Regions from separate parts of the Bacillus sp. FJAT-42376 genome, predicted to be linked through region 1. Evidence: a T-box and tRNA genes for the amino acid it is inferred to sense, from the RefSeq annotation. Region 1 holds a T-box; the other holds one or more tRNA genes.

What was found. The T-box of region 1 lies ahead of trpS (tryptophan--tRNA ligase). A T-box ahead of a tRNA ligase gene usually reads a tRNA of that ligase, here a tRNA-Trp.
Region 2: it has a tRNA-Trp gene. The T-box ahead of trpS (tryptophan--tRNA ligase) is inferred to sense a tRNA for this amino acid. The anticodon was not compared.

Annotation. Positions count from the first base shown of each region.
Region 1 covers NZ_CP033906.1:1,682,877-1,687,066, reverse strand. Annotated here, with positions in the region: gene CEF21_RS08510 (peptide ABC transporter substrate-binding protein) at 1-1,644, opposite strand, end outside; gene CEF21_RS08505 (DUF3899 domain-containing protein) at 2,025-2,378, shown strand; T-box leader at 2,424-2,636, shown strand; gene trpS (tryptophan--tRNA ligase) at 2,688-3,677, shown strand; gene CEF21_RS08495 (YjbA family protein) at 3,962-4,190, opposite strand, start outside.
Region 2 covers NZ_CP033906.1:1,219,019-1,223,208, forward strand. Annotated here, with positions in the region: rRNA gene CEF21_RS06140 (23S ribosomal RNA) at 1-1,071, shown strand, start outside; rRNA gene rrf (5S ribosomal RNA) at 1,202-1,317, shown strand; tRNA gene CEF21_RS06150 (tRNA-Asn) at 1,324-1,398, shown strand; tRNA gene CEF21_RS06155 (tRNA-Ser) at 1,405-1,495, shown strand; tRNA gene CEF21_RS06160 (tRNA-Glu) at 1,504-1,578, shown strand; tRNA gene CEF21_RS06165 (tRNA-Val) at 1,698-1,773, shown strand; tRNA gene CEF21_RS06170 (tRNA-Met) at 1,935-2,011, shown strand; tRNA gene CEF21_RS06175 (tRNA-Asp) at 2,016-2,092, shown strand; tRNA gene CEF21_RS06180 (tRNA-Phe) at 2,156-2,231, shown strand; tRNA gene CEF21_RS06185 (tRNA-Thr) at 2,242-2,314, shown strand; tRNA gene CEF21_RS06190 (tRNA-Tyr) at 2,331-2,414, shown strand; tRNA gene CEF21_RS06195 (tRNA-Trp) at 2,420-2,493, shown strand; tRNA gene CEF21_RS06200 (tRNA-His) at 2,512-2,587, shown strand; tRNA gene CEF21_RS06205 (tRNA-Gln) at 2,635-2,709, shown strand; tRNA gene CEF21_RS06210 (tRNA-Gly) at 2,773-2,847, shown strand; tRNA gene CEF21_RS06215 (tRNA-Cys) at 2,855-2,928, shown strand; tRNA gene CEF21_RS06220 (tRNA-Leu) at 2,937-3,017, shown strand; gene CEF21_RS06225 (dihydrofolate reductase family protein) at 3,239-3,868, shown strand; gene CEF21_RS06230 (MEDS domain-containing protein) at 4,006-4,190, shown strand, end outside.

The sequences.
Region 1 (4,190 bases):
GATTGGGTGGTAAACCATTCCTTCAACCTTCTCTTTGATCAGAACGTTCACTGCACGCTGATAAAGAGGAGAAAGGGCTACATCATCTTCAAGCATCGTTTTCTCTGCTTCAGTGAACAATTTGTATTGCTCAGCTTTGTCAGTAGTCGCATCCGCTTTTTTGATTAGCTCATCATACTTAGGGTTAGAATAGCCCATTTTGTTTTGTGGTCCATCTGTTACCCAAAGGTCAAGGTACGTCATAGGGTTCAGGTAATCTGGTCCCCATCCGCCGTTTAGAAGATCGTAATCCATTTTGTCTTCAAGATCCAAACGGATTTTGAACGGTACGTTCTTCACTTCGATTTTCAAGCCTTCAAGAGTCTTTTCAAGCTGCTCTTTTACGAAAGAAGCTTCAAGTTTTGCCGTTTCAGTATCTTGAGTTACATAACCAAGAGTTAGATCTTTCTTGCCGATTTCTTTCATACCTTGAGCGAATAGTTTTTTCGCTTCATCTTTGTTTGGCTCTAAGTATTTACCAGTGTCACGGAAGTCTTTTCCTGAATCATCAGAAACGAATTCACGAGGTACTACACCGTCAGCAACAATGGAACCGTTTTGAAGTACATCGTCAACAAGCGCTTTTTTGTCAACTGCAAGTGCAATTGCGCGGCGGATGTTTTTGTTTGCAAGAGCAGGGTTCTTTTCGTTCATCTTGATCCACCATACAGATGACTCAAGGAATCTTTGCATTTGCTTGTCGCCCTCGTATTGAGAGATGATTGCAGCTGTTGCAAGCTTAGGCGTTCTGTCTGCTTCGTTAGCTTCGAATGCATTGACAGAAGCTTGAGGATCTTTAGATACGTTGAATTGGATTTTTTCCAGTGTTACGTCTTTAGCACCCCAGTAGTCAGCGTTTTTCTCAAGTGTCCACTCTGTAGCAGTCGGGCCGCCCCAAGCAGTCATTTTGAAAGGTCCGTTGAATACTAGATTTTCAGCGTTTGTACCGAATTTGTCGCCTTTTTCTTCAACAAACTTTTTGTTTTGCGGGTAGAAAGATGGGAATGCCATCAATGTATCGAAGTACTCGATTGGTTTTACAAGCTTAACTTCAAGTGTATGCTCGTCGATTGCTTTAACTCCAAGCTCTTCAGGTTTAGCAGATTTGTCATAAACCTTATCAGCATTGGCGATTTTGCCGATCATCATGTATGGACCGTAAGGAGAAGCTGTGTCCGGGTTAAGAGCGCGCTGCCAAGCGAAAACGAAATCGTTTGCTGTAACAGGTTCTCCGTTAGACCATTTCGCATCTTCTCTAAGTTTCATTGTGTAAGTAAGGCCATCTTCGCTTTTTTGAGGAGCTTCAGTAGCCATACCTGGAATTGCCTTTTGGTCTTTATCCAGGCGGTAAAGCCCTTCGTTTACGTTATTGATAATTTCGAAGCTTGCTGCATCCTCAGCCATTACGCTGTCCATGGATGGAAGCTCAGCACTTTCGAGGATTTTCAGTTCCTGAGGAACAGATGGTGTTTCTTCTGTTTCAGTACCTTTACCATTGTCCTTAGGTTCAGATGCTCCTTCTTTGCTGCCGCCGTAGCAGGCAGTCAAGAACAAACTCAGGACTAAAGTAAGTACTACGAGAAGTGAAAATTTAGAATTTTTCACTTGTTTGACCCCCTTTTATTTTCTGATAATTCTTACAAGGATTATTATACAAGCTTTTAAATATTTGTACATGTGTTTTTTTAAAAAAATTTACACAAATGCAATAATACTAATAATTCAGGCCTACAAAAATAGTTCTTTATACCTAGTTCATTTATTTTATATTTCAGGCATTTTTTAAAAAGTTGCCAGCTTAGCCTTGACAAGCAGGGGGTCTGTAAAAAATAATTAATGTTTATGTAAAGAGAGTGTAAGATTCCCTATGCATAATGGTAAAATATAGGGATCTAATTGTGTGTGCTACTTTTTAGATATAATGAACCTTATGCAAATTATTATGGCTATACTAGTAATATCTATAGAAACGAGGTGATTGCAGGATGAAGAAAAGCGGAATCATTTTTCTAAGCGGTTTGGCCGTCTCCCTCATTGGGTGTCTCGTCTATTATAAAGAGCTTTCGCTGCTCGGCATGATTAACTCAACATTCATGGTCGGAGGGATTCTGCTGTTTGTCTCTCTTTTCGGAACTGTAGCCCAGAGCGGATTCTTTGACGCAGCCGCATACGGAATGAGACGGACATTCAGGATTCAGGGAAAAGATATGGATAAAAAAGAAGTCGATGAAATGCGCCCTGTTTCCAAGCTGATTTCGTTTTCCGTTGCTCCGCTCCTGTTTGCAAGTCTGGCATTGCTCGGCTTCATGCTGATCGGTCTTGGACTTTATTACACATAGGTTGCACGTTTTGCATTTCTTTTTTATAATATGAAACAGTTAAATGTACCGGCTGTGATAAAGAGTAGTACACGAACCCCTCATTTACAGAGAGCCTGCGGATGCTGGAAAGCAGGCATTGAACTTCGTGGAATGGACTTTTGAGCCGCATTCCGAAAAAGTGAGTAGGCAATGCCGTATGTCCTGCGTTAAAGGATTCTAAGAGGCTTTCTTTTATGAAAGCAATTAGGGTGGCACCACGGTTCATTCGTCCCTTTTACAGGGATGGATGGGCCTTTTTTATTTTGATCAGACAAGGAGTTGTTTCTATTGAAAACGATTTTTTCAGGCATTCAGCCGAGCGGTGTTGTCACGCTCGGGAATTACATTGGCGCCATGAAGCAGTTTATTGAGCTTCAAAATGATTACAACAGCTATTTCTGCATCGTGGATCAGCATGCGATTACCGTTCACCAGGATAAAGCAAAACTGCGCGAGAGCATCCGCAGTCTGGCTGCTTTGTATGTAGCAATCGGTCTTGATCCTGAAAAGGCTACCCTCTTCATCCAGTCAGAGGTTCCTGCGCATACACAGGCAGGATGGATGCTTCAATGCGTCGCTTATATCGGAGAACTCGAGCGGATGACGCAATTCAAGGATAAATCTTCCGGAAAAGAAGCGGTGGCAGCAGGTCTGCTTACGTATCCTCCATTAATGGCGGCAGATATTCTTCTTTACGGAACAGACTTAGTACCGGTTGGAGAAGATCAAAAGCAGCACATCGAATTAACAAGAGACTTGGCTGAAAGGTTCAACCGGAAATACAATGATATTTTCACCGTTCCGGATGTCCGTATACCAAAGGTCGGCGCCCGCATCATGTCTCTGGCCGATCCAACAAGAAAAATGAGCAAATCCGACCCAAATCAGAAAGCATTCATTACCCTGCTTGATGAGCCAAAACAAATTGAGAAGAAAATTAAAAGTGCTGTAACCGATTCAGAAGGCATCGTGAAATTTGATAAAGAGAACAAACCCGGAGTATCCAACCTTCTTTCCATCTACTCGATCTTTACAGGACTTACGATTGAAGAGCTGGAAGCGAAGTATGAAGGCAAAGGCTACGGCGATTTCAAAGGCGATCTGGCAAAAGTCGTGGTCGATGAAATTGCTCCGATTCAAAAACGCTATTATGAGCTGATGGAATCCGATGAGCTCGACCGCATCCTTGATGAAGGAGCCGAGCGCGCAAACCGTGCTGCAACGAAAATGCTTCGGAAAATGGAAAACGCGATGGGATTGGGAAGAAAACGGAGATAATTTGGGGGAGCTCAGCTTAGCTGGGCTCTTTTTTCATTGCATCGGTTATAGCAATGTGCCGTTTCATTAGAGCGGAAGGCGTGAAACCCCGAGTTGCGAAGCTGAGAGAAGGCTCACCGCCCCCTTACGGTAAACGCCCTACAGTTTCGGATTTCCCCAAAAGAAAGCGCTCTATCTTCTATTATACCGTACCTCCGCAAAACGGGAGTACGGCTGTATACGCAAAATAGCCTCCTGATGCCCGTTCACTCGGGCGGATTGATCAGGAGGCTTGTCCATTCGCATCAATTTACTTTTGACTCGTGCTCGGTTTCCCATAGTTTTTCAAAGAACGGCTGTCCTTTTACGAGATGCTCGCAAAGGGACATATGCTTCGGAGACCAGCCATTCAGCGTTTCGCTGTATAGCTTCTGAAAGACATCCTGGAAGTCAAGGGAGCGGATCTGCTCGTATTCCTGAGGATTCCATTCTGTGTACCAGTATTTGATTTCCGCTGTATTTTGTGTCGTTTGC
Region 2 (4,190 bases), 460 kb from region 1:
GCTGACGCCTGCCCGGTGCTGGAAGGTTAAGAGGAGAGGTTAGCGCAAGCGAAGCTTTGAATTGAAGCCCCAGTAAACGGCGGCCGTAACTATAACGGTCCTAAGGTAGCGAAATTCCTTGTCGGGTAAGTTCCGACCCGCACGAAAGGCGTAACGATCTGGGCACTGTCTCAACGAGAGACTCGGTGAAATTATAGTACCTGTGAAGATGCAGGTTACCCGCGACAGGACGGAAAGACCCCGTGGAGCTTTACTGCAGCCTGATATTGAATTTTGGCACAGCTTGTACAGGATAGGTAGGAGCCTTGGAAACCGGAGCGCCAGCTTCGGTGGAGGCATCGGTGGGATACTACCCTGGCTGTGTTGAACTTCTAACCCGCGGCCCTGATCGGGCCGGGAGACAGTGTCAGGCGGGCAGTTTGACTGGGGCGGTCGCCTCCTAAAATGTAACGGAGGCGCCCAAAGGTTCCCTCAGAATGGTTGGAAATCATTCGCAGAGTGTAAAGGCACAAGGGAGCTTGACTGCGAGACCTACAAGTCGAGCAGGGACGAAAGTCGGGCTTAGTGATCCGGTGGTTCCGCATGGAAGGGCCATCGCTCAACGGATAAAAGCTACCCCGGGGATAACAGGCTTATCTCCCCCAAGAGTCCACATCGACGGGGAGGTTTGGCACCTCGATGTCGGCTCATCGCATCCTGGGGCTGTAGTCGGTCCCAAGGGTTGGGCTGTTCGCCCATTAAAGCGGTACGCGAGCTGGGTTCAGAACGTCGTGAGACAGTTCGGTCCCTATCCGTCGCGGGCGCAGGAAATTTGAGAGGAGCTGTCCTTAGTACGAGAGGACCGGGATGGACGCACCGCTGGTGTACCAGTTGTCTTGCCAAAGGCATCGCTGGGTAGCTATGTGCGGACGGGATAAGTGCTGAAAGCATCTAAGCATGAAGCCCCCCTCAAGATGAGATTTCCCATCATTTGAGTAAGACCCCTGAAAGATGATCAGGTTGATAGGTTCGAGGTGGAAGCGTGGCGACACGTGCAGCTGACGAATACTAATCGGTCGAGGACTTAACCTTTATTCAAGTAAGGCTTCCATTACTCGTGAAGCATATCGTTATCTAGTTTTGAGTGAACAAAAAAGATTAAAAAAAGTCTTGATTTTTTCTGCTCAGACGATATAATTAATCTTGTCACTTTTAAAACTTGTCTGGTAACTATGGCAAAGAGGTCACACCCGTTCCCATACCGAACACGGAAGTTAAGCTCTTTAGCGCCGATGGTAGTTGGGGGTTTCCCCCTGTGAGAGTAGGACGTTGCCAGGCAGGTATTCCGCAGTAGCTCAGTGGTAGAGCTATCGGCTGTTAACCGATCGGTCGCAGGTTCGAGTCCTGCCTGCGGAGCCATATTATGGAGAGCTGTCCGAGTGGCCGAAGGAGCACGATTGGAAATCGTGTATACGTCATAAGCGTATCGGGGGTTCGAATCCCCCGCTCTCCGCCATAATATCTGGCCCGTTGGTCAAGCGGTTAAGACACCGCCCTTTCACGGCGGTAACACGGGTTCGAATCCCGTACGGGTCACCAACAATTTTAAATCAGCAGCAAGTTAAAGGTGTTACGATCACCCAACAAAACGAATGTAAGAGGGTTGGGAGGAGCAAGCAGTGCAATTGCGCCGCTCATCACAAGCCGAAACACTACATGGAGGATTAGCTCAGCTGGGAGAGCATCTGCCTTACAAGCAGAGGGTCGGCGGTTCGATCCCGTCATCCTCCACCATTAACCTATTATAATTATTATTGTCGCGGGGTGGAGCAACGAGCGAAACTTCTGCGAAAATGCTTCGAGTTGTACTCGCTGAGCTGCTGCTTGGTTTTACTTCCTGAAGCGAGGACAGTCAGCTGTCTGAGAGCATGCTTAAACTTAATACTTCTTATTATCGCGGGGTGGAGCAGTCTGGTAGCTCGTCGGGCTCATAACCCGAAGGTCGCAGGTTCAAATCCTGTCCCCGCAACCAAAATGGTCCGGTAGTTCAGTTGGTTAGAATGCCTGCCTGTCACGCAGGAGGTCGCGGGTTCGAGTCCCGTCCGGACCGCCATTTGATTTTTCGATCAAATCTAAGTAAAATGTAAGAGGGTTTCAATAGAAGCCGAAACTTAATGGCTTGGTAGCTCAGTCGGTAGAGCAATGGACTGAAAATCCATGTGTCGGCGGTTCGATTCCGTCCCAAGCCACCATTTGTTTTTTGCCGGTGTAGCTCAATTGGTAGAGCAACTGACTTGTAATCAGTAGGTTGGGGGTTCAAGTCCTCTTGCCGGCACTGTCTTCACTGATGTGGAGGGGTAGCGAAGTGGCTAAACGCGGCGGACTGTAAATCCGCTCCTTAGGGTTCGGCAGTTCGAATCTGCCCCCCTCCACCATTTACAGGGGCATAGTTTAACGGTAGAACAGAGGTCTCCAAAACCTCCGGTGTGGGTTCGATTCCTACTGCCCCTGCCAATATAAATTCATAATGTGGCGATTGTGGCGAAGTGGTTAACGCATCGGATTGTGGTTCCGACATTCGTGGGTTCGATTCCCATCAGTCGCCCCATATTTTTGTCTTTAGATATTGGCTGCTGTATAATCAATATACATAGATGGGCTATAGCCAAGCGGTAAGGCAACGGACTTTGACTCCGTCATGCGTTGGTTCGAATCCAGCTAGCCCAGCCATTTTTATTTTAAAGGAAATACTTTACTTCCTTTTGCATAGAATGACTTACAGAGATCCATTAAGCGGAAGTAGTTCAGTGGTAGAACACCACCTTGCCAAGGTGGGGGTCGCGGGTTCGAATCCCGTCTTCCGCTCCATAAGTTTGGCGGCATAGCCAAGAGGAAAGGCAGAGGACTGCAACTCCTTTACCCCCGGTTCGAATCCGGGTGCCGCCTCCAAACAATATGCCGGTGTGGCGGAATTGGCAGACGCGCACGACTCAAAATCGTGTTCCTCTGGAGTGCCGGTTCGACCCCGGCCACCGGTATCATAGAAAAAGACCTCAACCTTCATGGTGGGGTCTTTTTTTGTTCCCGTCTTTGAACGAACGAAATAAATGGCAACGGGTTACCTTATGCTCGTCACCGGTGCACCACTTTTTCAGGATGAACAGGTGGAAAAGGATTCTTTACTCTGAGCGTTGAAGTGTAAGGCAAAGAATGTTGTTAGTATTCCTAAAGTACTTATACTGAGAGGATGACAATGAACATGGGCAAACTGGTTGTGAACATGTTTATGACGCTGGACGGCGTTATTCAGGCTCCGGGAAGAGTGGATGAAGATGGAGAGGGCGGGTTCAGCTACGGAGGATGGCAGGCACCGTATGTCGATCCGGAATCGGGGCAGCTGATTGCAGCTGATTATGCAAAGCTTGACGCGCTGCTGCTCGGCCGCAAAACGTACGAAATCTTTGCTCCATATTGGCAGCAGGCTCCGGCCAGCAATCCGTTCACCACGCTGTTCAATGAAAAACCCAAATATGTTGTGTCCCGCACATTAACGGGCGTCGACTGGAACAATTCTAAGCTCATCAAGGGGGAAGTGGCAACAATTGTGCCCTTGCTGAAGGAGAGGTATGCAGAGGTCCACGTTGCCGGAAGCAGCCACTTAATTCAGACATTGCTGCTTCACGGACTGATTGACCGTATGAACATCTGGCAGTTCCCGGTATTGCTTGGAAAGGGCAAACGGTTCTTTGACTCGGGTACGATCCCTACGGCCCTGCGCCTGCTTGAATCGAGAACATTCCGGAGCGGCTCGGTTCTATTGCGCTATGAGACTGCGGGAGAACCGGCGTTCCGGAATATGGGGCAGGAAAAGGATGAGCCGCGTCCATAAGATAAAGGGCATATATCTCGGCAGATAAATAGCTAATATACCCAATTTGTGCGCAGCCGCATGCTTTTTCCTGTAAACATGATAGAATGGTAGGCAGAACGATTTTCGTTCACATTGTTTTATTAAGGAGATTTTATTTGGATACATCCATTATGGCATTTAAGAAAGACATTGATGCATTAGACAAAGGTCATGTTTTATATTTCATAGATGAACCGCACGTATATATTAAAAACGCAGCTGCCTATATTCTCTCCGGAGTTGAGAAGGGGGAGCATGTTTTTGTCATTGAAAATGAGAGGATGTTTTCTTCTTTGCATGC